One region of the Streptomyces sp. NPDC055189 genome, then DNA from elsewhere that is predicted to be linked to it. Evidence: riboswitches for the same ligand, from Rfam matches in the RefSeq annotation. Region 1 holds a riboswitch; each other region holds the start of a gene.
What was found. A riboswitch is a leader RNA that binds a small molecule or an ion and turns the genes downstream of it on or off. The one in region 1 is predicted to bind cyclic di-AMP.

Region 1 (2,179 bases):
GTCATGCGGAGCAGTGTTGCAGTCGGCACTGACAGCCGGGATGCGCTGGACGCCTCGGCTCGCACCAGTCTGACGTACCGTCAAAAGCCCCTGGTCTTCGCCTTCGTGCAGAGCAGCAAACCGGTCGCACCCGGGGCACCGGTCTGGCTAGCCTTCCGGCTGGAGCGAGAAGAGAGGAGCCGGACCGTGCGGCGGAAGTCCCCGCAGGAGAAGAAGCGGCTGAGCTACCGGAAGGACCGGCGCAACGCCTACGGCGAGAACGACAAGAGCTCCCGCAAGAGCATCCGCCGGAACAAGCGGGCGTCCAACAGCGCGAACCGGCGGCTCGAACATCTCGCTCTCACGCAGGGAGGCCGCTCCCGCGACACGGCCGACGCCGATGCCGGTGCCGACGCGATCGAGCAGAGGCTGGCCCGACGGCGGCCGAAGTCCTGGAAGAAGTTCCCCGACGCGCCGCTGGGGCAGGTCGTCGCCAAGGCCCTGGAACGGCGGGCCCGCATCCCCTCACAACGGCCGGAGCCCCGGACACATGGTGTGCCGGGGCTCACAGCGGATGGAACGGGGTCGGTCTAGTACGGGCCGTTCACGTTGTCGATCGAGCCGTACCGGTCGGCCGCGTAGTTGCACGCAGCGGTGATGTTGGCGACGGGGTCGAAGCTGTCGGTCGACGTGCCGGGCACGTGGTAGGCCTCGAAGGTGGGGTCGATGACCTGCAGGAGTCCCTTGGACGGCGTTCCGGCCACAGCGTTGGAGTCCCAGTTGTTGGTGACCTGGGGGTTGCCGGAGGACTCGCGCATGATGTTGCGGTGGATGCCTTCGTAGGTGCCGGGGATGCCGTGCTGGGCCAGGACGTCGAGCGACTCCTTGATCCAGCCGTCCAGGTTGTTGGTGTAGGTCTTGGCGGCGGCGGGCTTGGCGGAGAGCGTGTCCGACCGCTCGGAGCGGTCCGCCCGCTGGGCCGGGGCCTTCTCGTCGAGGGTGAGCTTGACTCCGGGCTGGATCAGCTTCGGGTCGTTGCCGAGGGCGCTGCGGTTGTCCTCGTACAGCTTCTTCCAGCTGCCGTTCACGGTGTGCTCCCGAGCGATCTTGGCGAGGGAGTCACCTGCGGCGACGACGTAGGTCTTGGGGGCTGCGGCGGGCTTGACGGCTGCGGCGGCCGGCGCCGCGCTCGCGGTGGTCGCGCCCAGCACCGGGAGGACGAGCACGGCCCCGCCCGCGCCTGCGGCGGCGATGTTGCGGTTGAGCGAGCTGGACTTGGGGCGGCGGTGCTTACCCTTTGCAGGCATGACGAATTCCTCTCCGTCGCCTGCGAGGTGAGCTGTCGGGTTCGGACGGGAGATGTCCGGTCGCACTGCGAATGCGACTTCACCCCGAGCCGTTCCGGAATCCGGATCGGCGGCTTACCTGGGTCCCCCGCTCCTGCCGTGCGTGAGTGTGTGGGTGGGAAGGGTTTCCGGACAGCGGCAGGATTCGGCGTTCCATCCGGATTGACTTTGACATTAAGCGAGAAAGCCGGGAGGGAACAAGACACGAATTCGCATAGGCAATGTCCGAGATCATTCCTCGGCGATAAGGATCTTTCGCTCTCATTGATCAAAAAGGCCAACTTTCGCCGCGCGCAACGGAAGTATGCGCAACGGCTTCCCTGGGGCCGCGGTCGGCGGCGTGACCCAATTCACTGAATCGAGCACGCGCAGGGTCGCCTTAATTGGGCCGAACATTCGGTAAGGCGGACGTCGGTAAGCGTATGCCTTTAATGGCATGAAAAGTTGTTTCGCAGTGCAAAAGTGGACATAAAGGTAGTTCGCTTTACGTATCAAAGCGGGCATATCGGCGTACTGTCGATGTCGCCCCGCCGCGCCTTCTCTTCTCGGCGGCATGGGCCGACAGGAGGCTGGCGATGGCGATGGCGATGGCGGTGAGAGGCGACGGGCATGCGGTGGGGGCTGTTTGGGATGCCCTGCCTTGAGTCCGCAGCGCTACCGCAGTGCGCGCGCTATCAGCAGAATCGGACCGCATCCTGGATGTGACGGCATATCAACATTCAATTCACGTCTGTGCATCAGCAATTCTTGCCCCCTGGCAGCTGATTCCCGTAACTCCCTTCCCGGGGACGGAAATTCGCGCGTCGACGTAACGAGATCCCGCCCGACGCCCCGTAAGGCGTTCGGTCGCGCCG
Region 2 (2,179 bases), on a different contig from region 1:
GCCGAACCGGCAGCCCTGGCGTCGGGGGGTTGTCGCCAGGACCGCCGGAGTTCCGGGGCTACTGGCTATCTCAGAGCGACTGGCCCTTGCCGCGCAGCCACGCCGCCGGGTCGACCCCGGTGGAGTCGCCGCCCGGGTGGACCTCCAGGTGGAGGTGGGCGCCGGTGACGTTGCCGGTCGCGCCGACGCGGCCGATGGTCTCGCCGGTGGTGACCTTCTGGCCGACGCTGACGCTCATCGAGGACTGGTGGCAGAACCAGAGCTCGGTGCCGTCGTCGAGTTCGAGGACCGTGCGGTAGCCGTACGCCCCCGCCCAGCCGGCCTCCTTGATGGTGCCGGAGTGGATGGCCTTGATGGGCGTGCCCGTCGGAGCCGCGAAGTCCAGGCCGGTGTGGTAGCCGGAGGACCACATGGAACCGGGCTGGCCGAAGGTGCCGGTGAGCGTGTACGAGCCGACGGGCAGTGTGTAGCTCTTCGCGAGCTTGGCCAGGCGCTCCGCCTCGGCCTTCTTCTTGGCCTCCGCCTCGGCCTTCTTCTTCGCGGCGGCCTTCTCGGCGGCGATCTTCTTCTCGGCCGCGGACTGCTTGGCGGCGGCCTGTTCGGCGGCCTGCTTCACGGCGGCTTCTTCGGCCGCCTTCTGGACCGCGTCGTCCGCCTGGTCCTGCTGGTTCTCCGCCTGCTCCATGATGCGCGCCCGCAGTGCCTCGCCGGCGTCCGTGCTGCCCTGCTCGGCATCGGCGGTGCTGAGGCCCGCTGCGCTCAGGGGAGCGGCGGCAACCGTCACGCCGTTGTCCGCGGCGGCGGAGTCGTCCGAGTCGCCGGCTATCAAAGAGCCCACGCCGGGCAGCGACTTGGCCTCCGGCAGCGAGTCCGTGACGGCCGACATGTCCGGCATCTCGATGGAGACCGGGGGCTTGCCGCCCTGCGCGGTGGCTATGCCGCCCGCGCCGACCGCGGCTATGACGCCTACGCCGAGAACCGTGGAGCTGCGGGCGAGCCCGCCACCGCCCCGCTTGTGGACGCGGTGCCTGCCGCGGACGGGACGGATGGACTCCTCGGTGGGATTCCATTCCTCCCAGGAATTTTCGTCATACCCACCGAAATCGTTGTCATTCGGTACGTACGCGCCTTGGGGGGCAGGGCGGTTGGACGCCACGGGGGCGCACTCCTTTCCTTCCTTCTCGCCTACCGGGTTAGCTGACGGGTTCGGAGCAGGAAGGTCTCCTACGGACAGCCGGCACGGATGCACGGATGTCCGATTCACCCCAATTAGTGGTTCCCCGGCTCCCTTTCGGGATTAGGCGCGTGCGCGCGGAGCCGACTCGAGTGACGGCTGGGACGACCGCGCTGCGTTATCGAACGTTAATAGACAGCGGGGTCGTATTCCAAGCCGTTCCGACTGATCGTTAACGGCATTGGCCTGTACTTAACGGGACACGGGGGTTCGGAACGGGGCGAGTTGACGCCACTTCTTCACACACCGGAGCTTCACAATTCCTTGACAGTACGTCAGTTGTTATGCGGAGTGGTGTCCTTCAGTCACGGCCGGTGACATCGATCTACGTGACCTGACACGGATCTCCGTCACCTGACGCCGTCCCCCGGCGCCGACGGCCGTCGCACCGCGAGCAGCGCCATGTCGTCGGTCGTCCCGCCGCCGGTGTGCCGCCACACTTCCTCGGTGAGCGTCGACAGGAGCGCGTCCGGGCCATCGGGTCCGGGGAAGATGCGGCCGCCGAGCCGGGCGGCCGGATCGTAGAACTCGCCCCGTCGGTCACGCGCCTCGGAGAGCCCGTCGGTGTAGAGCAGCAGCATCGCCCCCGGCGGGAACTCCGACTCGTCCGCGCGGTCCGGCCAGGCGCCCAGCTCCCCCATCCCCAGCGGCAGCGCGGGCTCGGTCGCGGACAGGACGCACAGCCGTCCGTCGCCGTGCAGAAGGAGCGGCCCGGGGTGCCCGCGGTTGATGAGGCGTACGAGACCACCGCCGTGCGGGATTTCCGCGAGGATGGCGGTGGTGAACCCCTCGAAGTCGTCGAGCCCGTCGCGTCGCGTGCCCTCACGCGCGAGGGCGCGCTCGAGGCGCTGCGCCACCGCCTCAAGGGTGGCCTCCTGCTCGGCGGCCTCCCGGAACGCCCCGATGACCACGGCGACGGCCGCCACCGCGCCCATGCCCTTGCCC
Region 3 (2,179 bases), on a different contig from region 1:
TCGCGATGAGCCGGGGCTTTCGGTGAATCGGGTGCGCGTCGCGCGAACCGCTTCGATCAGCTGCTCTCGATCAGATGCTGACGCCGTGCGAGCGGAGGTAGGCGGTCGGGTCGATGTCCGTGCCGTAGTCCTCGCCGGTGCGGGCCTCGAAGTGCAGGTGCGGGCCGCTGGAGTTGCCGGTGGAGCCCGAGAGGCCTATCTGCTGGCCCGGCGTGACCGCCTGGCCGACGGTGACACCGAGGGACGACATGTGGCCGTACTGGGTGTACGTGCCGTCGTTCATCTTGATGACCACGTTGTTGCCGTAGGCGCCGCCCCAGCCGGCCTCGACGACGGTGCCGGAGCCGACCGCGTGGACCGAGGTGCCGGACGCGGCGTGGAAGTCGATGCCGGTGTGGCTGCCGGAGGACCACATGGCGCCGCCGGTCTGGTAGCCCGTGGAGACGTACGAGCCGGAGACCGGGGCGACGTAGGTGTTCAGGCGCTTGCGCTCGGCCTCGCGAGCGGCACGCTCCTTGGCCTCGCGCTCCTTCTTGGCCTTGGCCTTCGCCTCGGCCTCGGCCTTGCGCTTGGCCTCTTCGGCCTTCTTCTTGGCGGCCTCTTCGGCCTTCTTGGCGGCCGCCGCGTCGTCGGCGGCCTGCTGCTGGGCAGCGGCCTGCGCGTCGATGCTCGCGGCGAGCGAGTCGCCGACGGAGACGGCCTGGGTCAGGCCGGTGTGCTGCGGAGCCGGCGCTTCGTCGGCGGCGAGCGCCGGAGCGGCCAGGCCTCCGATGACACCGGTGGTGGTCAGTGCGGCGACGCCCGCCACGTTCGCGGTCGTACGCGTGAGGCGGCTCGGGCGACGGTGCTTCCCGGTGGCACGGGTGAACGCCATGAAGCGGCTGATCCTTTCCTTCCTTCTCGCCTACCGGGTTAGCTGACGGGTTCGGAGCAGGAAGGTCTCCTACGAGTCCCTCACCTCACGGCAAGGTTCCCGATTCACCCCAAGGGGACATGTGGGTCCCCGGCTCCCCTGGCTCGCGCCGTACGGGGACTCGGCGATGACTGTCCGGTGCCGCGGGTGCGGCGTACTGCATGACGAACAGCCGGACCAGACGCTAAGCGTGGCGTCTTTCAAACGACAAACGGATCAGAGCTTTTGTAGCGCACGCCACAGGGCAGACACGTAACCTCCCTACTAATTCGGACATACGGGGACCCCAGTGGCCAATTCCAGCCGCTGGGGTCCCGATATGTCCTGACTGTCACTCAGGCTGTCACCCTGCTCAGCCGGTGACGACACTCACTTCGCCGATGCCGAGCGCCCTGACGGGCTCCTCGATCTGCGAGGCGTCACCGACGAGCACCGTCACGAGCCGGTCCACGGGGAAGGCGCTCACCACGGCCGCGGTGGCCTCCACGGTGCCGGTCGCGGCCAACTGGCGGTACAGCTGCGCCTGGAAGTCGTCGGGCAGGTGCTGCTCGACCTGGTCGGCGAGGGTGGCCGCCACGGACGCCGCCATCTCGTACTTGAGCGGGGCCACGCCCACCAGGTTCTGCACGGCGACATCGCGCTCGGCGTCCGTGAGGCCGTCGGCGGCGAGCGTGCGCAGGACCTTCCACAGGTCGTCGAGCGCCGGTCCGGTGGACTCGGTGTCCACGGAGCCGCTGATGGCCAGCATCGCGGCGCCCGTGCCGTCCGGAGCGGAACGCAGGACCTGGCCGAACGACCGCACGCCGTAGGTGTATCCCTTCTCCTCGCGCAGGACGCGGTCCAGACGCGAGGTGAGGGTGCCGCCCAGGCAGTACGTGCCGAGCACCTGCGCGGGCCAGACACGGTCGTGCCGGTCCGGTCCCACGCGCCCGATGAGCAGCTGCGTCTGGACGGCGCCGGGGCGGTCGACGATCACGACACGCCCGGTGTCGTCGGCGGTCACCGGGGGCACCGGGCGCGGCTCGGCCGTGCCGCCGGTCCAGGAGCCGATGGTGTCGGCGAGGACGGCGTCCAGGTCGACGCCGGTCAGGTCGCCCACGACGACGGCGGTCGCCGTGGCGGGGCGTACGTGCTTCTCGTAGAAGGCACGCACCGCGGCCGAGTCGATGGCCGTGACCGTCTCCTCGGTGCCCTGGCGGGGCCGCGACATGCGCGACGTGGCCGGGAACAGCTGCCGGGAGAGCTCCTTGGCGGCGCGGCGGCCCG
Region 4 (2,179 bases), on a different contig from region 1:
CCTGGTGTGGTTCCCGGTCGTCGCGCTCCTGGTGGACCGCCTCGGCCGGCGGCTGCGCAAACCGCGCGTGGCCCGCGCCATCGAGGGCGGCACCGGGGTCGTGCTCAGCGCGCTCGGCCTGGTGCTCCTCACCGAGGCGCTGCTCGGCTGACATCGTCCGGCGTGGCCTATTCGCTGTCCCTGTCCGCCGCGCGACGCACCAGGAGCGGGAGCAGGCCCCACAGGCCCGCGCACACCACCAGCGTGCCCGCGCTCGCGATGATCCCGCCGGTCCTGCCCACCGCCACGTCGACGACCAGGAGCACGGCACCGGCGACCGCGAACACCAGGACCACCAGGCCGAACCCGGCGAGGCGGGACGAGACCCGCACGATCCGCGGTTTGGCCTGCCGCCCGAACAGTGACCTGTGCACGGCGGCCGGTGCCGTGAACAGCGCCGCGGCGAGGACGGCGAGCAGCAGCGTGCTGACGTACGTGGCGCGCTGCACCGTGTCGAGCGACGGGAAGCGCTCGGTGAAGGCGAGCGTCAACAGGAACGCGAAGAGGATCTGCACCCCGGCCTGTGTGACGCGCAGCTCCTGGAGGATCTCCGAGAAGTTGCGGTCGGCGCGTTCGAAGGTCGTCTCGTTGCGCGACGGCTCGCCCGCAGCGGTGGAGCTGTTGTTTTCGGCCATGGCGCACGAGTATCCGCGTCGACGCTCTCCACGCCTGACGGACGCGCCGGTCAAAACGCCCGACGGGGGCCGGTCGAGCGGTGGCGGTGAGGCCGCCACCGTCCGACAGCCGTAGATCGGTGACGGGTGATCAGCGCACCCTGCCGTACCAGACGCTCTTGGTCCAGATCTTCTCGAGCCGCACCACGGTGTTCGACTTCGGGGCGTGCCAGATCCGGCCCTTACCGGCGTAGATGCCGACGTGGTACACGTTCCGGCCGGAGTGGAAGAAGACCAGGTCGCCGCGTTCGCGCTTGGACGCGGAGATGTGACGGGTCTTGTTGTACTGCTGTGCGGCGGTGCGTGGCAGCTTCTTGCCCGCGCGCTTGAACGAGTAGAGGGTCAGGCCCGAGCAGTCGAACCGATGTGGACCCGTCGACCCGTAGCGGTACGGAGAGCCCTTCTTCGAGGCAGCGATCTTGAGCGCTTTGGTCGCGTGCGTCGCGGCCTCGGCCTCCGACGTGAGTCCCGGAGCCGCCAGCGTGCCGCCTACGACGGCGAGCGTGAGGGCGGATACCGAACCGGCCCTGGTGAGCAGCGACGGAACATGATTCAGCGCAGTCATGCGCAACCCTTCGTCAGCCGCCTGTGAAGGATGACCTGTCGGATTCGGGCTGGCGAAGTTGCCCGGCCGCGATGTGCGGCTTCACCCCAAGGGTCGGCGTCCGGACCTTCCGGACCGACCCGTCATGCCTGGGTCCTCCACTCCTGCCGATGCACCGATGTCGACCGGTCATCCGGGCGGCGGCAGGACTCGGCGTCCGCCCGGATCGCCCCGCCGCTGTGGCGGGGGCTTGTCGTCGGAAGGGATCTTGACCCGCCAAGTGGTCAAATTCCGAGCCGAAACGGCGTTTTGTGAACCTCCTCACGACTGAACCGTTCGGGTGGACAGGGTCGGATCCGGGATCGGACCAAGGGGTCCGAGCATCGTTCGACCAGCACCGGAACGAAGAATTCCGGCCCACGCGTACGCATCTGACGCAACCGAAGACGGCTCGAAAGACTACGAATGTCTACGCCGAACGAGGTAGCCCGTTTGGTTCGTTTGGAATCGGGTCCGGACGGTTCGGGGGTCAGGGCCGTGGTGACGGGGGCTCAGGACGCCTGCGGAGGCGGCACGGTGACCCGCCCGGCTCGCCGCTCCCCGTCAAGCACGCGCAGCGCCCTGGCCAGCGTCGGCGCGTGCACGGCGCTCTCGCCGCGCTGGTGCATGAGCGTCAGCGCGTCCCGCAGGGCTGTCGCGCTGCCGACCAGGGCCTGGGCGGCGCGCAGTCCGCCATAGGTGTCCGATGCGCGGGCGGGGTTGATCCGGCCCACCAGGTCGACCACTTCGAGATACCGGTCGATTAACTCGCCCTCGGCGCGGGTGAGTGCGGGCAACGGGGGGAGTTCGGGCGGCAGCACCGGCGGTTCACCCCGCTTCCGGGGTGTTGGGACGCGGGGCGTCGAGGTGCGGGGTGTCGAGG

Region 2: it holds a riboswitch for cyclic di-AMP, as region 1 does, so the genes downstream of both, ACWFR3_RS42130 (M23 family metallopeptidase) here and ACWFR3_RS45265 (LysM peptidoglycan-binding domain-containing protein) in region 1, are expected to answer to the same signal.
Region 3: it holds a riboswitch for cyclic di-AMP, as region 1 does, so the genes downstream of both, ACWFR3_RS09305 (M23 family metallopeptidase) here and ACWFR3_RS45265 (LysM peptidoglycan-binding domain-containing protein) in region 1, are expected to answer to the same signal.
Region 4: it holds a riboswitch for cyclic di-AMP, as region 1 does, so the genes downstream of both, ACWFR3_RS35150 (C40 family peptidase) here and ACWFR3_RS45265 (LysM peptidoglycan-binding domain-containing protein) in region 1, are expected to answer to the same signal.

The regions. Positions count from the first base shown of each region.
Region 1 is NZ_JBSGSG010000145.1:4,278-6,456, reverse strand. Features, by position in the region: gene ACWFR3_RS45275 (DinB family protein) at 1-5, opposite strand, end outside; gene ACWFR3_RS45270 (hypothetical protein) at 187-573, shown strand; gene ACWFR3_RS45265 (LysM peptidoglycan-binding domain-containing protein) at 570-1,286, opposite strand; cyclic di-AMP (ydaO/yuaA leader) riboswitch at 1,289-1,453, opposite strand.
Region 2 is NZ_JBSGSG010000112.1:3,481-5,659, forward strand. Features, by position in the region: gene ACWFR3_RS42130 (M23 family metallopeptidase) at 71-1,156, opposite strand; cyclic di-AMP (ydaO/yuaA leader) riboswitch at 1,168-1,314, opposite strand; gene ACWFR3_RS42135 (PP2C family protein-serine/threonine phosphatase) at 1,585-2,179, opposite strand, start outside.
Region 3 is NZ_JBSGSG010000009.1:80,805-82,983, reverse strand. Features, by position in the region: gene ACWFR3_RS09305 (M23 family metallopeptidase) at 71-874, opposite strand; cyclic di-AMP (ydaO/yuaA leader) riboswitch at 887-1,050, opposite strand; gene ACWFR3_RS09300 (M16 family metallopeptidase) at 1,266-2,179, opposite strand, start outside.
Region 4 is NZ_JBSGSG010000072.1:22,773-24,951, reverse strand. Features, by position in the region: gene ACWFR3_RS35160 (LysE family translocator) at 1-151, shown strand, start outside; gene ACWFR3_RS35155 (DUF6328 family protein) at 168-674, opposite strand; gene ACWFR3_RS35150 (C40 family peptidase) at 805-1,278, opposite strand; cyclic di-AMP (ydaO/yuaA leader) riboswitch at 1,282-1,445, opposite strand; gene ACWFR3_RS35145 (hypothetical protein) at 1,809-2,117, opposite strand; gene ACWFR3_RS35140 (ATP-dependent Clp protease proteolytic subunit) at 2,125-2,179, opposite strand, start outside.